Linked DNA regions of Ancylothrix sp. D3o. The protein of the gene in region 1 binds, or shares a complex with, the protein of each later gene. Links are inferred from orthologs where the notes say so. Each region holds a gene or a part of one and is shown in the gene's direction. Other genes may lie near its edges.

Region 1 (5,875 bases):
ACATACCCTTAGCCGACAAAAAAGCGCTCACAGAACACTACGCCGGCATATTGCGAAGTGTACACCCAAAAATTACCACTACCTCAGTCCGCTACGGCGACAGCGCCCAGCGCATCATCCTTGTCACATCCGAAGGCACGATTTTAGAGCAATCTTGGGTAGACATGGAAATGCGTTTTGCAGCCACAGCTAGAGACGGTAGCACCGTTCAAACCGGACGGGAAACCACCGGCTCACGCAAAGCCTACGAAGACCTCACAACCCTCGATTCCCAAGTCCGCAGCGCTGCCGAGCGAGCCGTTACTGCCCTCAGCTTACCGCCGGTCAAAGGCAACACCTACACTGTCGTCATTGACCCAATTTTAAGCGGTCTGTTTGTTCACGAAGCCTTTGGTCATCTTTCGGAAGCTGACATGGCTTATGAAAATCCAGACTTATTAGAAGTAATGACCTTGGGGCGGGCTTTTGGCCCCAAAGACTTGCAAATTTTTGATGGTGCTGCTCCTGAAGGCCATCGCGGCAGTTATTTTTATGACGACGAAGGTACACCGGCCACGACAACGCAATTGATTAAAGATGGTGTTCTTGTGGGCCGGTTACACTCACGAGAAACCGCCGGCAAATTAGGAGAAGAAGCAACAGGCAATGCTCGCTGTTTAAATTATCATTATCCTCCCCTTGTGCGGATGACAAACACCTGGATTCAGCCTGGAAACACGCCGGTAAAAGATTTATTTAGCGATATCAAAGAAGGTGTTTATGCTCGCAATTGGTTAGGCGGAATGACGAACGGTGAGATGTTTACGTTTAGTGCCGGTGAAGCCTGGATGATTCGCAATGGCGAACTACAAGAGCCGGTGCGCGATGTCACTCTTTCTGGCAATGTTTTTAGCACTCTCGCAGATATCGAAGCCATCGGCGATGATTTCTATTGGGATGAGTCTGGCGGATGTGGTAAAGGCGGCCAAAGTGGTTTGGCGGTGGGTTGTGCCGGCCCAAGTCTCCGCATTCGTAACGTCGTAGTTGGTGGTGAAGCAGCCGAATAACTAACACGGGATTAATAGGGGCCGGTTATTTAAACAACCTAAATAAATCGCCCTCCTCCTCAAACAAATAAAAAGGTTGGTTCTCAAGCCAGAGAACCAACCTAAATAAACCTCAATACAACAAAAAAATCTTATCTATCTATATTCCAGGGCAGCTAAGGATTCTGTTAAAAATCTTCCTTGCACCCCTAAAACCTAGATAACCATCTCAAAAAATTTAATAAAACCTAATAACATAAAATTAAAAACACCTAACGAACAGAAGAAATTTCATTAACCACATTTATGCGACCGCGACGCAAAGAACGCAACATCCGGTCAATCGCTGTCAAGTCTTCTTCAGGGATAGACTCATCAATCAAAGCAGCCAGGAGGCCATAACGGTCAGCGTGAGTGAGTTGTTGAGTTTCTGTAACGCTGGCAAAAATTTCAGAAACGGCACCGGGGAGAAGAATCATTTGAGGCATGAGGTTTGTTTGAACTCGACATCTATATAATCTCTGATTTACCAAGTTTAGAAAGTGACACCATTAGCCTGAAACCGTGATAATTTTCCGTCTTTAGGGTGATGACATCCCCGCCGATCTGTGATCTAAGGCACAATCCACCGGCACCCCAAAATCATTCAAAAATCAAAAAGAGACACTGCCAAAAGCAGCGCCTCTCTTTTTGAATGCGGATGGCGAGACTCGAACTCGCAAGGTTGCCCACACGCCCCTCAAACGTGCGCGTATACCAATTCCGCCACATCCGCAAGGAATTCCTATATTACACAAGCCTATAAATAAAAGCAAGTACCTGTGACGAAAAAATTTCAAAAAAAATCACACGCCTCCCCAAATCCAACCAAAGATACCCCACATGGTAGGATTAATGATTTGGCATCCCAACATCACCGAACCCAGAGAAAACCCCTAGCTCCCCGATGCAATTTTCCAAAATTCTCATCGCCAACCGAGGAGAAATTGCCCTCCGAATTCTCCGAACCTGTGAAGAAATGGGCATTTCCACCGTAGCTGTCCACTCCACCGTAGACCGTAACGCTTTGCACGTCCAACTCGCAGACGAAGCGGTTTGTATTGGCGAACCCCCCAGCAGCAAAAGTTATCTTAATATTCCCAATATCATCGCCGCCGCCCTGACCCGCAACGCTACAGCCATTCATCCAGGGTACGGATTTTTGGCAGAAAATGCCCGTTTTGCGGAAATTTGCGCCGATCATCAAATTACTTTTATTGGCCCGTCTCCCGATGCGATGCGCTCAATGGGCGATAAATCAACGGCTAAGGACACGATGAAACGGGTAGGTGTTCCTACAGTACCCGGTAGTGAAGGCTTGCTTACTGATGAAAAGGAAGCCCTAGAAATTGCTGGCAAAATTGGCTATCCCGTGATGATTAAAGCTACTGCCGGCGGTGGTGGACGGGGGATGCGCCTGGTAAAAGAAAGTTCTGAATTGCCTAAACTCTTTGCCGCAGCCCAAGGTGAGGCAGAAGCAGCTTTTGGTAATCCGGGCGTTTATATTGAAAAATTTATTGAACGTCCCCGCCATATTGAATTTCAAATTTTGGCAGATAGTTATGGAAATGTAATTCACTTGGGCGAGAGGGAGTGTTCAATTCAGCGGCGGCACCAAAAATTACTTGAAGAAGCCCCAAGTCCAATTTTAACTCCCCATTTGCGGGAAAAAATGGGAAAGGCTGCGGTGAAGGCTGCCAAAGCAATTAATTACACCGGCGCCGGTACGGTTGAGTTTTTGGTGGATCGTTACGGTAATTTCTATTTTATGGAAATGAACACCCGCATCCAAGTTGAACATCCTGTAACAGAAATGATTACAGGTTTAGATTTGATTGCTGAGCAAATTCGCATTGCGGCGGGAGAAAAACTGAAACTGTCTCAAAATCAAGTTAAATTGCAAGGGCATTCGATTGAATGCCGGATTAATGCTGAAGATCCCGACCACAATTTTCGCCCTTCTCCGGGTAGAATCACCGGCTTTTTACCCCCCGGTGGTACAGGGGTTCGCATGGATTCTCATGTTTATACTGATTATGAAATTCCGCCTTATTATGATTCGTTAATAGGCAAAATAATTGTATGGGCTCCTGATCGGGCCGGTGCGATTCGGCGCATGAAACGGGCTTTGCGGGAGTGTGCGATCACCGGCCTCCCTACAACTCTTTCTTTTCATCAAAAAATTCTGGAGAATCCTGCTTTTTTGGAAGGGGATGTTTATACCAATTTTGTTGAGCAAATGATGGGGAAATAAGTAATTGGGAATTTTTAGGGCCGGCGGGGGGCACGGCCCCTTTATTTGTCTAGCTTCGGATTTTTTAGGGCAATTGAGTTAGTTATCCCAACATGGTGAATAAGCCTTGTTGACCTACTAAAATTTCACGCAGTAAGCTAAAAATTCCTACCCAGATAATCGGAGAAATGTCTACACCGCCAAGGGGAGGAATAATTTTACGAGTTGGGAATAAAAACGGCTCAGTGGGCCAAGCGACCAGGTTAAAGGGAAATTTATTTAACTCGGCTTGGGGATACCAGGTGAGGACGATGCGAAAAATAAACAAAAAAGTCATTACACCCAAAAAGGGGCCAACCACCCAGGTAGCTATTGTTGCAGCACTCATCATGTCAGGGGAAAATTTTTTAAGATTTGTTACGGGCTTTCATGTTTGATTGTATCTTTTCTGAGGGCCGGTGCGGTGGTGGGGAAGAAGAAGACCGAACAGCCAAAACAAAGCAAAGCCAGCATTTAAAACGATTAACAGAATTAAACTGGAGAGGTTTCGGCAAAAACGGTCGAGCGGGAATAGCAAACAAGTTCCTGGTAAAGAGGCTTCTCAAAAAAGGCACCTGTGCTTAAAATTAAGACTAAACAAATTGTTGTAAAAACAAAACCAAAAGCCATGACACCATCCCTCGCTAACTTTTTGTGGAGCTTGTTATTGGGTACCGTAATTGTGCTCGTCCCAGCCACCATCGGTCTGATCTTCATCAGCCAAAAGGATAAAATCAAGCGCGTATAAGCAGCCTAGATGGCAATTGCCAACCTCAGTTTAAGGAAGGGGCATCAACATCAAAGCTGCCCCCTACCCACTAACTGAGGTTTAATTATTGTTGGTGTTAACCTTTATGCAAGTCCTACAGCGCGTGTCAGCCGGTGGCTGCAACCCCCAAGTTGCTGAAATTTAAACAGAACCAAATCTAGGTGCAGATTTTAGACTGAACTCGTTAATATAAAACTGACACGGGAGTTGAAACAATGGTAAACGTTTACTTTAACTGGAGCAGTTTGCTGGGCATTAGCCTAGCGGTGGCTGGGGCTGGACTCTATTTTTTGCGTTCTGTGCAGCCACGTTTGGCGAGAGATCACGATATCTTTTTTGCCGCTGTGGGTTTACTCTGCGGCGGGATTTTGTTTTTTCAAGGCTGGCGTCAAGACCCGATTTTACAATTCGGTCAGTTTTTGCTGGGCGGTTCAGCTATTTTTTTTGGCGTGGAAAGTGTCCGTCTCCGGGGCGTAGCAACCGAGCAAGCCAAGCGAAACACACGAATTGTTGATGATGAGAGGCCGGTCAGCAAAGTGTACAGTTATGTAGATGCTGAACTCGAACGCCTAGAACCAGAAGAAGATATGGGCGAAAGACCCCGCATCCGAGGTAGAGAGGAAGGTCGTTCTCGTCGGGCCGGCGAGGCTTATTATGAAGATGAAGAACCGCGTCGGCCAAAGTCGGCTAAACCCCGCAGCAGCGATGATCGCTATGGCACCGAGGAAACTTCCCGCAAGCGTAAACCCCGTTCCACAGAGCCTCGCCCCAACTCTAACCGTTATGATGAATGGGATGGCACTGTAGAGACAGAAGAACCTCCCACCTCAACGTCCCGACCGGCCAACCGCAAACCGGTAGACCCAAACCGGCCCAAACGCCGACGTCCCCCAGAAGATGAACGCCGCCGGCCACCGGCACCTTCAGAAACGTCTTCCTCTGATGAATATGTGGATTATCAGCCGATCAATCCCAGACAGCAGGATGAGGATGATTCTGATAACGAAAGCAATTTTGACTACTAGGTTTTGCCTTCAATTTTCCAAACTGCTCAACTTTTTGGCGCTGTGTTCTCAAGCGGTGAAAAAATTTCCCTTTTATCGGTCTCTTTCTCGCTGGCTGGCTTTAAGTTTAGCCAGCTTTGTTGTCGCTTGTACTCCCACCGGCCCCCAAGAACCCGCCGGCCTCAACAGCCGATACACCGACGAACAACCGGCCCTCAGTGGAGACGGTCGCTATTTGGCCTTTGTCTCTAACCGGGAAGGTAGCCGGAATATATTGCTTTATGACCTTAAAAGTCGGCAATATGTTAATTTACCTTTGTTAAATCGCCGCGATGCCATAGCCGACAGCCCCAGCATCAGTAACACAGCCCGCTATATTGTTTATATTGCCAGCGACCAAGGCCGGCCAGAGGTAGAACTTTATGATCGTGTAACCCGCAGCATCCAAGTTTTAACAAGGGGTTATAACGGTTGGGTTCGCAACCCCAGTATTAGTCCTGATGGCCGGTATATTGTTTTTGAAACCGGCCGGCGAGGACAGTGGGATATTGAAGTGATCGACCGAGGGCCAGAAATAGAACTTGATAGGCTTGATGGAGTGTAGATTTTTTATTAATTCTGATTTAGAGAAGGTGTTTTTATGAGGTTTGGTTTTTGAGTGGGAGGGCTTTTATTTTAACCGCAGATGGCTTATCTGTTGGTGTCTGAGGAATAGTTTTTTTTGGGTAGGAATTTTGGTATTAGAAGCTGAAATTATTTTGATTTG
Region 2 (5,679 bases), on another replicon or contig:
TTAGAGTTTAGGAAAACAATAATAGGTATTACCGTCTTCATCAACTTCTAAAGAAGCGTTAAAAACTTTGGCTTGATTTTCTAAATACTGACGAGCGATTTGGGCATCAACTTTTGCAGCGGCTGCGAGTTGAATCAAAGAAATATTACTATTTTGGGTTTCCAGAAGCCGGTAGAAAGTTGTTTGTAATTGTTGTTGTTGCTGACCGGCTTTCAGGGAGTTAACAATACCGAGAGTAACAAAAGCGCCGGTGCTGAGAAATAACAAAATTTCTATTATTTGCATAAGTAAAGATAAAATAACATACCTATCAAATTTTAACAAAAAAAGGTGGGCTATGCCCACCCTACGAAAAAGATTAAGTTGACAAAGAAATTAGGAGTTTTGGGGTTGGATTAAATTATCGGCACCTCGGACAACTTTAGCGGAGGTAATTTTATCGCCTTTTTTGATTTTTTCGAGGACATCTTTGCCGTCAACCACATAACCAAAAACGGCATACCGGCCATCGAGTAAATTTAAACCGGCCGGTGTTAACTCTGGCTCAAACAAGAAAAAGAAAAACTGAGAAGAACCGCCATTTGGCTCAGGTTCAGGACGCGCCATTGCGACGGTACCATAGGCAGAGAAAGGCAAAACAGGCTGAGCACGATAAAGACCAACATCTTCAAAAATTGTGCCATAAAGAGGTTCCTTTTCACCTTGCACCAAAATTTCTAAAGGAATGTTGCGATATTTGCCAGTTTTGGGGTCAATAAAACCTTCATCCGGGCCGGTGGGGTCGCCGGTTTGCAAAGCATAAGACTCTTCCGAACGAATAAACTCTAAACCATCATAAAAACCGCGCTGAACTAAATCAACAAAATTACCTGCGGTTACGGGTGCGCTGTAACCATCAACCACCAGAGTAATTGGGCCCTTATCGGTGGCTATTTCAACGGTAGCCCGGCCTAAAAGTTGGGGAAGGTTGTTATATTCTTCGGGGACTTGGAAGGGGAAATCTTTCACCATTAAGCCTTCGAGATCGCCGACTAATAGTAATAAATTGCTGCGTTGAATCCAAGTTTGCTCTTTATCTTTGGCTTCTGCTACTTGTTGTAAAGATGTTAAGGCTTGATTGATTTCAGCGATGAGTGCTTCTGCTTGGGATTTTTTCTCATCAGGAACACTGGAGAGCAAATCTTGAGGCTTATTGATAATTCTTTGAGCATCGCTAACATCTCTTTTAACAGCACTCCAGCGCCGGTTGGCCCGCAGTTGTTCAGAAATATCTTCTATGCTTTTCTGTAGTTTTCGCACCGGCTTGTTGTCGAGGGGGAGGGCATATCGTAACAAAGCCCTGCCGTCTGTGATAGCATTGCCGGCGGGCAAGCCGTAATCTCGTTTGTCTGCGGCTGCACTGAGTCCTAACGACAGAGTGATGGCTAGTACGGCTGCGATCATTGTTTTTAGCCAGCGTTTGAATTGATTCATGCTTTTCTTATGTAGGGAGACAGGGTTTTGAAAAAAGGCTGGGTGGAGATGTGATCCCACAACTTTCCACCTTCAACATCTTGCCATAGTGCCGTCACGGTCGAATCGTAGGCAGTGGGTGTGGATGGTTTTGCCGGGAATGTGTCAGCGTTCGTGCCGCAATCGAGGTAAAATGAAATGCCGATTGTATGCCCATGCAAGATAAATGATTTCCAGTAATGATTTTCGCCCCGGTGTAACTATTGTTTTAGATGATAACGTTTGGCGGGTTGTTGAATTCCTGCACGTCAAACCTGGTAAAGGTGCTGCCTTTGTTCGTACTAAGTTGAAAAATGTGCAAACGGGTAGCGTTGTTGAGCGGACGTTTCGAGCCGGTGAAACGGTACCGCAAGCGACTTTAGAAAAGAATACGATGCAGCACACCTACAAAGAAAGTGAAAGCTTCGTGTTTATGGATATGGCAAGTTACGAAGAAGCGACCCTTAGCTCTGCACAAATTGGGCCTGGTGTCAAGTACCTCAAGGAAGGGATGGAAGTTAACGTCGTCCGTTGGGGTGAGCAGATTTTAGAAGTTGAGTTGCCTAACTCGGTGATTTTGGAAGTGGTGGAAACTGATCCGGGTGTCAAAGGTGATACGGCGACCGGCGGAAGTAAACCGGCCAAGTTAGAAACCGGCGCTCAAATTCAGGTGCCTTTGTTTATTTCGGTTGGTGAAAAAATTCGCATCGATACGCGAGATGATTCTTATTTAGGACGGGCCTAAGCGTTTGTCTGGGGGGGGGTTGCCGCCCGAATTCAGGCAACTTTCCATTTTCTTTATTAAGGGCTGCGCGGGCTGAGGCAGCATGATGTAGTTTTGTCTCTGGCGAGTTCGCAGGGGGAAGAAGCGAAGGTCAAGAAAAAACTTTAATGTCTGGAATGTCTAAGTTTGGCGTAGCAGCCGATCATCTGTTGAATATATAAAAGGATTGCAATATCTGTGCAACTGGACTTAAAAGAAATCCGCGAATTGTTAGCGGCTTTAGATCAGACTGATATCTCAGAACTGATGTTAAAAAGCGGCGATTTTGAATTGACGGTGCGTAAAAATAGCCATTCTGTAGAGGTTCATCCGCCGGAGTCTGGGCCGGCAGAGGTGCGGTTGTCAGCGCCACCAGCACCGGTGGTTTCTCCTGAACCGTCCCCGGCCATAGCTGCTCAGCCTTCTGCTGGGCCGCCGGCTTCTGATAAAAAGCTGGTGGATGTGATGTCACCGATGGTGGGGACGTTTTACCGTGCGCCGGCGCCGGATGAGCCGCCGTTTGTGGAAGTTGGAGATCGCATTACCACCGGCTCGACGGTGTGTATTATTGAGGCGATGAAGTTGATGAATGAAATTGATGCCGAGGTTTCCGGTACGGTGGTGGAAATTTTGGGCAAAAATGGTGCGCCGGTCGAGTATGGTCAAGTTTTGATGCGGATCAAGGTTGATTAAGGTTGGGGGGGGAGTTAATTTTTAGGGCCAAATGGTAGGGACACACAGCCTGCTGTGTCTCTACAAAGTTTTGTTGCAAATATTATTTAGATTGATATTATTTTCTTGACGTTGGTTTTAGGGTGTGATAGAGGAAATGTTAAAAAAAAATCAGGAAATGTTGCAAAATTTAATCGCTGGCGGGCCAAAATTTCCAAATCAAGAGATTAATTTCTAAAGTTGATACAAAACTTAAAATTAGCTGCAATGAAAGTTAAAAATAGAGAGTAAATCGCTGTATTGGCATAGACTGGTTCACTGCTAAAATTTGGGGATCAGTCCTGGTGATGGTTGATCCGATGAAATCAGCGCAGCCTGTCCCTCAAGAAGTTGTCCAGCAAGTTGCTGATTATTTCAGTATCTTGAGTGAGCCGATGCGGCTCAAGATTTTAAACTTACTGCGCGACGGTGAGAAATGTGTACAAGAGTTGGTGGAGGCTACCGAAACTAGCCAAGCCAATGTCTCGAAGCATCTGAAAGTGATGCTACAAGCGGGTATTCTCAGCCGACGAACTGAAGGTACTTCTGCTTATTATCGTGTGGAAGATGGCTTGATTTTTGAGTTGTGTAATTTGGTGTGCGACCGGCTGGCCACGAGAATTGAGCAGCAAGCTCAGCATTTTCGGGCTTTTACGTTGTCTTCTAAGGAGTAGCTAAAGGGGGTGAAATCTAAATTTCTCTTTCCTAGCCGAGGCCGGCTGGATGCCGTGCAGTGGGGGTTGGTTGGCACGGCATCCAATAAATGACAGTTGACGGCCAAAAAATTAAAGCGAGAAGTCCTTTTCAAAGGTTTGGCGAGTCAGGGGCACCGGCACGACTAAACCTTCACCGCCTAAAACTTCGAGGGGTTTACCATCGACGGAGAGCCAGACTTGGGCGTTGGGGTCTGTGCTTGTGGCGGTGTAGAGGACTTGGGCTAAACGAGAAATCATTGCAGCACTCCCGCCGCCGGTTTTGAATTCGGGGGATAAGTCAACGTGGATGCCATCGTTTTTAACGCTGACGGAGTTGATTTTGGTGCCTTGGGGGATGCTGCTAAAGGTGCCGCTGGGGGGGCTAGTTAAAAGCGTGTTGAAGGCGGTTTGCAGGCTATCTGCGGGTTTTTCTGTTTTGGTGGTGGCGATGGGCACGGGTACTAATTCCGTACTGGTGCCGCTGTCTTTTAGCCAATAAACTTTTGCTGTTTGTTGAGCGGTTGGTTGGGCCGGTTTTGCTGTTTCGGTGGGTTGAACGGCGCTGGGTGGGGGGGTGACGGGTATTTGTACCGGCGTTTGGGTGGGGGTAATGGGGGTTGAAATTTGGTTGTTTGTTGTTTGGGTGGTTTTGTTGTTGGATAGCAACCAGGCTGCACCACCACCGCCGACTAATAAAACGGCTAGGATGGCGGCGATGGCGCTGCTGGGTGGCCGGCGGGTTGGTTGTTGTTGTTGTTCTTCCATGAATTTGTGTCTCCTTTTGGGGATTATTGGGTGTTTGGCGGTGCTTTCTGGCTTCTTTACTATAGCTATGAGGAGCGTCCGGTCATTTTTGGGAGTGGAAAACAAGGAAAAGCTGGTCTGTTTTTATTACTTCACGGTGGCGGGTTTAGTTTCCTGTTTGCGGGTTGGGTTTGGCTTGGACAAAGGCGGCTATTTCTAACTGTTCTGGGGTGAGGTTTAGTTTTAGGAATCTTAGCAAAATTTGGGTATTTTGGATGTTTTGAATGTCGAGGCGGCTGTTTATTCGTTGGGTTAGGGTGTTGACGAGTCTGGGTGGGGCTGGTTCGTTGTTGGCTAATATGCTTAGGTCGGTTAATTGTAGTTTTCCTTGGTTGAGGGTGAGGGCTGTTTCAATGTCGAGGTTAAGGCGTTCTGGGTAGCCTTTTTCTTGAATTTCTACGAGTAATTTAAGGCGGTTGTTTTCTAAGAATTCTAGGCGGGGGTTGAGGATTTCGTAGCGTTGTATTTGCTCGGTTTGGGCTAAGTCGGCGATGCTGGTGGTTAGGTTTTTGAGCCGGTTTGTGATTTGGGGAGATTGTAGGGCGCGGTTGATGTCTTCTGGGGTTAATACTATGCGAATGCCTGCGTTTAGGGGGGATTTCAGGGCTGATAAATCTAGGTTTTGTCGGGACTGTCGCAGTTTTTGAATGTCGATGTTTAGGGGGTCTGTTTCTATTTCGAGGGTGTCGATGCGGATGTCTTGTTTTAAGTATAATCCTCTGCCGGCAATTCTAATTCGATCTACTTTTCCTTGGATGAGTTGAAAGCTGGGGGTGTTGTCGATGCGGACTTGTAATTGTTCGACGCTTTCAAGTTGATTGCGAATGGCTTTTTCGGCGGCGCTGTCTGCGATGAAGCCGACGGGGGAAATGATGGTTAGGATGAGTGAGAGGAGGATGCTTAAAATTTCCATTTTTAAGGTTTAGGTTTGTTGATTTATCTGGGAGGTGTGTTAATTTTAGCCTGGCTTTGAGATGTTTGGCTGCGGGTTTGTTGGTAAAGATTTCTAGGGCTTGATGTGGGGCTTTTCGGCAAGTAAATGGGTGATAATTTGGGCTGGGGGTTTTTGATGTTTTTTGCCTAATTTGCTGAGAATAAAGTTTTGGTTTTTGTTGCGTCTGTGCTGGGGGTTTTGGGGGTGCCGGTGTGACTAAATATCATTTTGAGCAAAATTATAGCGGTTTTTAGTTGGATGAAGTAGACAAAGCTGTTATA
Region 3 (5,705 bases), on another replicon or contig:
AATCAGGGTTAGTGGTAGGCTTAATTTTTCAAATCATTCTCGGCATCCATAATAATAACCCCATCCCTCAAATCATGTTTGGCATCTTTGGCATGGTTTTAGGAATATGGCTTCTCGATATCATCAGTATCACCGGCTCCCTTGCCTTTGGACGCACCGCAATGGGGGCCGGTGATGCTAAACTCGCCGCTATGATGGGCGCGTGGTTGGGGTGGAGATACTTACTTGTTGCCGGCTTTCTTGCCTGTGCCACCGGCGCCCTAGCAGGCAGTGCCGGTATTGCCCTTGGATGGCTAGAACGCAATAAACCCATGCCTTTTGGCCCGTTTCTTGCCCTCGGTGCCGGTGTCACCGCCATCTGGGGACAACCTTTACTAAACGCCTACCTACAAATATTCTTTCCCCTGCGCTAATTTTGTGAACCTTCACTTATTTAGTGCAACAGACGAATAAAGCCTTCATGGGAGACCCTTTTTTAGGTAGCAGGTTTAAAGTGAATTGGATAACCATTAGAACAACCAGCAGCCGGTGGGAAGCAGAATTTCTGGGAGAAATATTATCTGCTAATGAAATACCCAACCGCATCCTAGACTTAGGAGTAGCATCCTATCTGGGGATGGGAAGCCCCGCCGCCTTGCAAGTACCGCTTCAACACAGGTGGACAGCGCTTTTATTACTTAGTCCCAGCGAAGCCGAAGAACAAGACCCCAACCTGTAATAGAATAGAAAGTTTAAAAGCACCCCTCGGCAGGCACTAATCGGCATCAAGTAGGTAGAGGTTTCATGTCTTTATTTGATTGGTTTGCAAACCGGCGGAAAACCGGCCCCATGAGCCAAAACACGCAAGAACGCGAAATTGCAGATGGCTTGTGGAATAAATGTGAAAAATGCGGAGTTTTGACCTACACCAAAGACCTGCGGGCTAACCAAAAAGTTTGTTTAGAATGCGGGCATCATATCCGAGTCTACAGCGAGGAACGCATCCGCCAGTTAATTGACGCGAGCAGCTGGACTCCCCTAGATGAACAACTGCGTCCCACAGATCCGCTAAAGTTTTATGACCGGAAATCTTACGGCGACCGGCTGCGAGAATATCAAGAAAAAACTCGTTTAAATGATGGCGTCCAAACCGGCACCGGCTTACTGGAAGGCTTACCCATCGCCCTCGGCGTAATGGACTTTCGGTTTATGGGCGGGAGTATGGGATCTGTGGTGGGCGAAAAACTCACCCGCTTAATTGAACACGCTACCAAAAACCGCATCCCCGTGATCATCGTCTGTGCGTCTGGCGGTGCCCGAATGCAAGAAGGGATGTTGAGTTTGATGCAAATGGCGAAAATTTCCGGGGCACTGGAACGCCACCGCGAGGCAAAATTGCTTTATATCCCCATTTTGACCAATCCGACAACCGGCGGCGTAACAGCTTCTTTTGCCATGTTGGGAGATATTATTATTGCTGAACCTAAAGCAACGATTGGCTTTGCCGGCCGGCGCGTCATTGAACAAACTCTACGCGAAAAGCTGCCCGAAGATTTCCAAAGTGCTGAAGATTTGCTCAAACATGGTTTTGTGGATGCAATTGTGCCGCGAACTCATCTTAAGAGTACCTTGGCGCAGTTGATTCGCTTACACGCGCCGACGCCGGTGCCCCTTGCTCATGCCGTTGTGGCCCCTCCACTGCCGGTTAGCGCTATTCTCCCCGATTAAGAGTACATCGGGCGGGTCTTCCTCCGGTAGCGGTTCTCCCCCCGGTGCCGGCCCTCCCCCGCCTCCCCACCTTTGCAGATGTGGGCAATATTGTAAATTTTTATGAAAATGTCGCTACAGATAAAAAGCTACAAACCTTAGCCGGTAAGAGTTTTTTGCGAAATTCCCTCAACGATAAAACAGAAAGTGGAAAGAGGCTTTTTTGTGTAATCGGGGTAACGAATTTGAACGAAAAGTACCGCTCGGTGAGATGATATTGGTATTAACTCGGCTTCTGTCTCAATTTTTGGGCAAAACATCACCGTTATGGGATTTGCAGACTTGTCAATTGCTGAAATCGCAGAAGACTATAATTTTCCGCTTGAGGAAGTATGCCGTCTGTGCGACAAGCTGGGCATTGCTTACAAAACCCCTCAAACTCGTCTGGCGTTAGAAGATGCTAAAGCCATCATTGCTGAAATTCTGCGTTTCTCGGCAGGCGAGTGAGGGTGAAGAAATATAGCCTAAGTCTGTATCTATGCCGTAAGGGGGATGCACTCCAAAATAAGACCTTTTAGCCATAGCTGTGTTGAGTGTCCACACTTAAAGGGGATTTGTTGAGGAAAACCATGCTGAAAAGATACATTTGGCTGGCTGTAGCCACTGTATTCTTCACGTTTCAAATGTTTGTCAGCCAAGCCTTTGCGGTTGAGCTAGACCAAGCAAGTCGTACCGTTGCCCTTGATGAAAGTGGGAAAACGGTTGTGGTGTCGGTGAAAGATTTGGAAAAAGGCAAGCGGTTATTTATTAATGCTTGTTCTCAATGCCATGTCGGCGGCAAAACCAGAACGAACCCGAACGTGAATTTAGGCCCAGAATCTCTGGCCGGTGCGCTGCCCCGCCGAGATAATGTTGAGGGGTTGGTGGATTATATGAAAAATCCCACCAGCTATGACGGGTTTGTGGATATTTCTGAGTTCCACCCCAGTATCGAAAGTGCGGATCTTTATCCTCAGATGAGAAATTTGTCTGAAGATGATTTGTATTCGATAGCGGGCCATATTCTTGTTCAGCCTAATATTCTGGGCAAAATGTGGGGCGGCGGCAAGGTGTACAACTAATGTCTTGCCGATAATAAGTAAAAAGTAAAAGGTAAAATTTTGTTGCTACCTCTTGACTTTTTACTTTTTACTTTTTTCAACCAAAGGGTCACTAATGCTGCGTAGTTTCTTTTCGATTACCGTCTGGCGAGCTTTTTTTGCTGTTTGTTTAATTTGGATGGCGCTAACAATGCCGGCTACTGCGGCAACAAAGATCGATCCTTATGTGTTGCAGTATCTTAAGGCAAGTCAGCCGGTGGAAGTTCCGCTTAATGCTGCCGGTGATACCAAAACCTTTACGCCGGAGCAGTTGTCTGAAGGCAAGCGCTTGTTTAAATCAAGCTGCATTAACTGTCACGTTGGCGGTGCTACGCTTCCCAATCCGATTGTTTCTCTGTCTTTGAGTAAGCTAAAGGGGGCAACTCCTCCCCGCGATACTCTTGAGGGGTTGGTGGCTTTTATGCGCCATCCTATGACTTATGACGGTACTGAGGAGGCGGTTTTATGCCGTGAGGTACCGGCTAGTTGGTTGCCTCAAGAGACGACAGAGAATCTTGCGGCTTTTGTTTTAAGGGCTGCTGAGGTCGCTCGCGGATGGGCAACGGCTCGGTTTGAATAGAAAACCGGCATTTTTGTTCTTTCGTTCTGTACCCGCTTGCGTCGGGTGTAGACTGTGCCCGATAAAATGAAGTTTGACGAAAACTTCCTGTGTTTAGATGAGGAGAACTACCTTGAAGAAAGTTTTATCTGTTGTTTTGTTGGCTTTGGCCGCTGTGACCTTTTTCTTTAGCTCTCCGGCCCTTGCTGGTGATGCTGGTGCTGGTGCCAAGGTGTTTAGTGCTAATTGTGCGGCTTGTCATGCCGGTGGCAATAATGTGGTAATGGCCCAAAAAACTCTTAAGAAGGATGCTTTGGAAAAGTTCAACATGAATTCTTTGGAGTCTATTGTTACTCAAGTTACTAAGGGCAAAAATGCGATGCCGGCTTTTGCTGGCCGTCTGACCGCTGCTCAAATTGAGGATGTGGCTACCTATGTTTTAAACCAAGCTGAAAAAGGCTGGTAGATTTTGATGAGATAGCAGTGGAGGGTGAGAATTTGGGGTTAAATTTTCCTTGTTTTTCACTCTTTACTGTTATCTTGTGTTTTATTTGATTGCCGTCATTAAAATCTTTTAATCTTGAAAATTAAACAAAAATAGGCTTATCTTTCCAAGTTTGCGGTCGGTTTTTTTCTTGTCGGGGGTTCGCAAACGTTAAGTTATGATCCAAAGCTAATAGCTAAAAGCCTTTGACGAGGATTGAACTCGTGACCTCACCCTTACCAAGGGTGTGCTCTACCACTGAGCTACAAAGGCATTAAAAAGTGGAAAGTGGGCCGAGCTAGATTCGAACTAGCGTAGGCGTAGCCAGTGGATTTACAGTCCACCCCCATTAGCCACTCGGGCATCGACCCGCGCTTTCCACAGTTATAAACTGTAGCACAGGGTACTGGAGATTGCAAGTAGTTTGAGAAAGAAATTTTTGCTTTTTGCCGAAACTCCCTGAAATCCTTGCCTAATAAGCATTACAGCCAGAGGTAATCAAAAAGAAAGGCCCGCCCTTGTGCCGGCCCGCAGATTGGCACAAGGCCGCAGGCAAAAGCACAGGACACCGATCTGTTAAGTTAATTAAAGATGGCTGCAATATTCCCTACCCCCAGACAACCACTCAAACCGCATCCAGATGCTCACTCAGTCCGCGTAAACTTCACTCAATTGACACCAAATCATACAATGAACATTCTCACCAACCTCCTCGCCCCAAAAACTCAAGAACCCACTGTCAAAAAAACACGCCGGGGTATAGAAATTAAATCCGAACGCGAAATCGAAATTATGCGACAGTCTGGTAAAATTGTCGCTACCGTCTTAAAAGAAATCTCCGAGATGGTACAGCCCGGAATGACAACGGCTGACCTAGATGCTTACGCAGAAAAACGCATCCGTGAGATGGGTGCAACCCCCAGCTTTAAAGGCTATCATGGCTTCCCCGCCTCTATTTGCTCTAGCATTAATAACGAAGTTGTACATGGCATCCCTAGCCGCAAAAAAGTTATTCGTAGTGGCGACGTTTTAAAAGTGGACACCGGCGCGGTTTGGAATGGTTTTCACGGCGACTCCTGCATCACCATTGCTGTTGGCGAAGTCACCCCGGAAGCCGCAAAATTAATCCGCGTAGCCGAAGAAGCTCTTTTTAAAGGAATTGAACAAGTAAAAGCAGGCAATTTTCTCTTAGATATTGCCGGTGCCATTGAAGATCATGTTAAAGCAAATAACTTTTCCGTTGTCGAAGATTTTACCGGTCATGGTGTGGGGAGAAACTTGCACGAGGAACCTTCAGTTTTTAACTTCCGCACCCATGAATTGCCTAACGTGAGACTGCGTGCCGGCATGACTTTAGCCATTGAGCCTATTTTGAATGCCGGTTCACGTTTTACCCGCGTTTTATCAGACAGATGGACGGCTGTAACCAAAGATAAATCGCTGTCTGCACAGTTTGAGCATACAGTTTTGGTAACAGAAAAAGGCTACGAAATTTTAACAGATCGCAGCAAAGTTTAAAAGCAAAATCTCTAGTTAAATAGGTAGAAAAAAACCGGTTTTCTCGAAGAAACCCGGTTTCTCTGCTTCCAACTGATTTTTTTTGTGGACTTACACGCCGAACCTAAAAAAATGCGATTTATAAACAACTAATTTCTATCTGTCAATGATGGGCGGGAGAAACCAGCTTTTTTGAGTTTGTCCTATTTTTTACACCTCAAAAAAGGACACTTTAACAACCGGCTATCCCCAACCCCTTTTTAGGAAAAAATAAGACAAAAATAGAAAAACACAACACCTAACAACTTTCAGCAACCCGTAAAGCTAAACAAAATAATAT

The links.
Region 2: the proteins of accC (region 1) and accB are in contact, whole or in part, in a solved structure (PDB 8UXZ), measured with the Escherichia coli proteins. The link is inferred for Ancylothrix sp. D3o from one-to-one orthologs.
Region 3: the proteins of accC (region 1) and accD are in contact, whole or in part, in a solved structure (PDB 8UXZ), measured with the Escherichia coli proteins. The link is inferred for Ancylothrix sp. D3o from one-to-one orthologs.

Annotation. Positions count from the first base shown.
Region 1 is NZ_JAMXEX010000001.1:557,219-563,093, reverse strand. What follows is about bases 1,230-4,144. They hold accC (acetyl-CoA carboxylase biotin carboxylase subunit), read left to right. Parts: upstream 1,230-1,971; coding sequence 1,972-3,318; downstream 3,319-4,144. Other genes in these bases: psbX (photosystem II reaction center X protein), read left to right, coding at 3,965-4,084; NG798_RS02405 (YggT family protein), read right to left, coding at 3,401-3,685; NG798_RS02420 (hypothetical protein), read right to left, coding at 1,298-1,513. In the rest of the region: NG798_RS02425 (TldD/PmbA family protein), read left to right, coding at 1-1,046; NG798_RS02395 (Ycf66 family protein), read left to right, coding at 4,321-5,130; NG798_RS02390 (TolB family protein), read left to right, coding at 5,099-5,713. UniProt on the Escherichia coli protein: This protein is a component of the acetyl coenzyme A carboxylase complex; first, biotin carboxylase catalyzes the carboxylation of the carrier protein and then the transcarboxylase transfers the carboxyl group to form malonyl-CoA.
Region 2 is NZ_JAMXEX010000002.1:472,886-478,564, forward strand. The notes cover bases 1,481-4,199. They hold accB (acetyl-CoA carboxylase biotin carboxyl carrier protein), read left to right. Parts: upstream 1,481-2,452; coding sequence 2,453-2,947; downstream 2,948-4,199. Other genes in these bases: efp (elongation factor P), read left to right, coding at 1,679-2,236; NG798_RS06320 (metalloregulator ArsR/SmtB family transcription factor), read left to right, coding at 3,286-3,639; NG798_RS06325 (GerMN domain-containing protein), read right to left, coding at 3,751-4,199. In the rest of the region: NG798_RS06300 (hypothetical protein), read right to left, coding at 1-285; NG798_RS06305 (peptidylprolyl isomerase), read right to left, coding at 376-1,473; more of NG798_RS06325, read right to left, coding at 4,200-4,425; NG798_RS06330 (DUF2993 domain-containing protein), read right to left, coding at 4,571-5,377. UniProt on the Escherichia coli protein: This protein is a component of the acetyl coenzyme A carboxylase complex; first, biotin carboxylase catalyzes the carboxylation of the carrier protein and then the transcarboxylase transfers the carboxyl group to form malonyl-CoA.
Region 3 is NZ_JAMXEX010000002.1:428,261-433,965, forward strand. What follows is about bases 1-2,745. They hold accD (acetyl-CoA carboxylase, carboxyltransferase subunit beta), read left to right. Parts: upstream 1-783; coding sequence 784-1,707; downstream 1,708-2,745. Other genes in these bases: NG798_RS06105 (prepilin peptidase), read left to right, coding at 1-413; NG798_RS06110 (hypothetical protein), read left to right, coding at 494-718; NG798_RS06120 (translation initiation factor IF-2), read left to right, coding at 2,014-2,193; psbV (photosystem II cytochrome c-550), read left to right, coding at 2,316-2,745. In the rest of the region: more of psbV, read left to right, coding at 2,746-2,807; photosystem II cytochrome PsbV2, read left to right, coding at 2,902-3,405; cytochrome c6 PetJ, read left to right, coding at 3,518-3,850; map (type I methionyl aminopeptidase), read left to right, coding at 4,559-5,386; NG798_RS06155 (amidase), read left to right, coding at 5,704-5,705.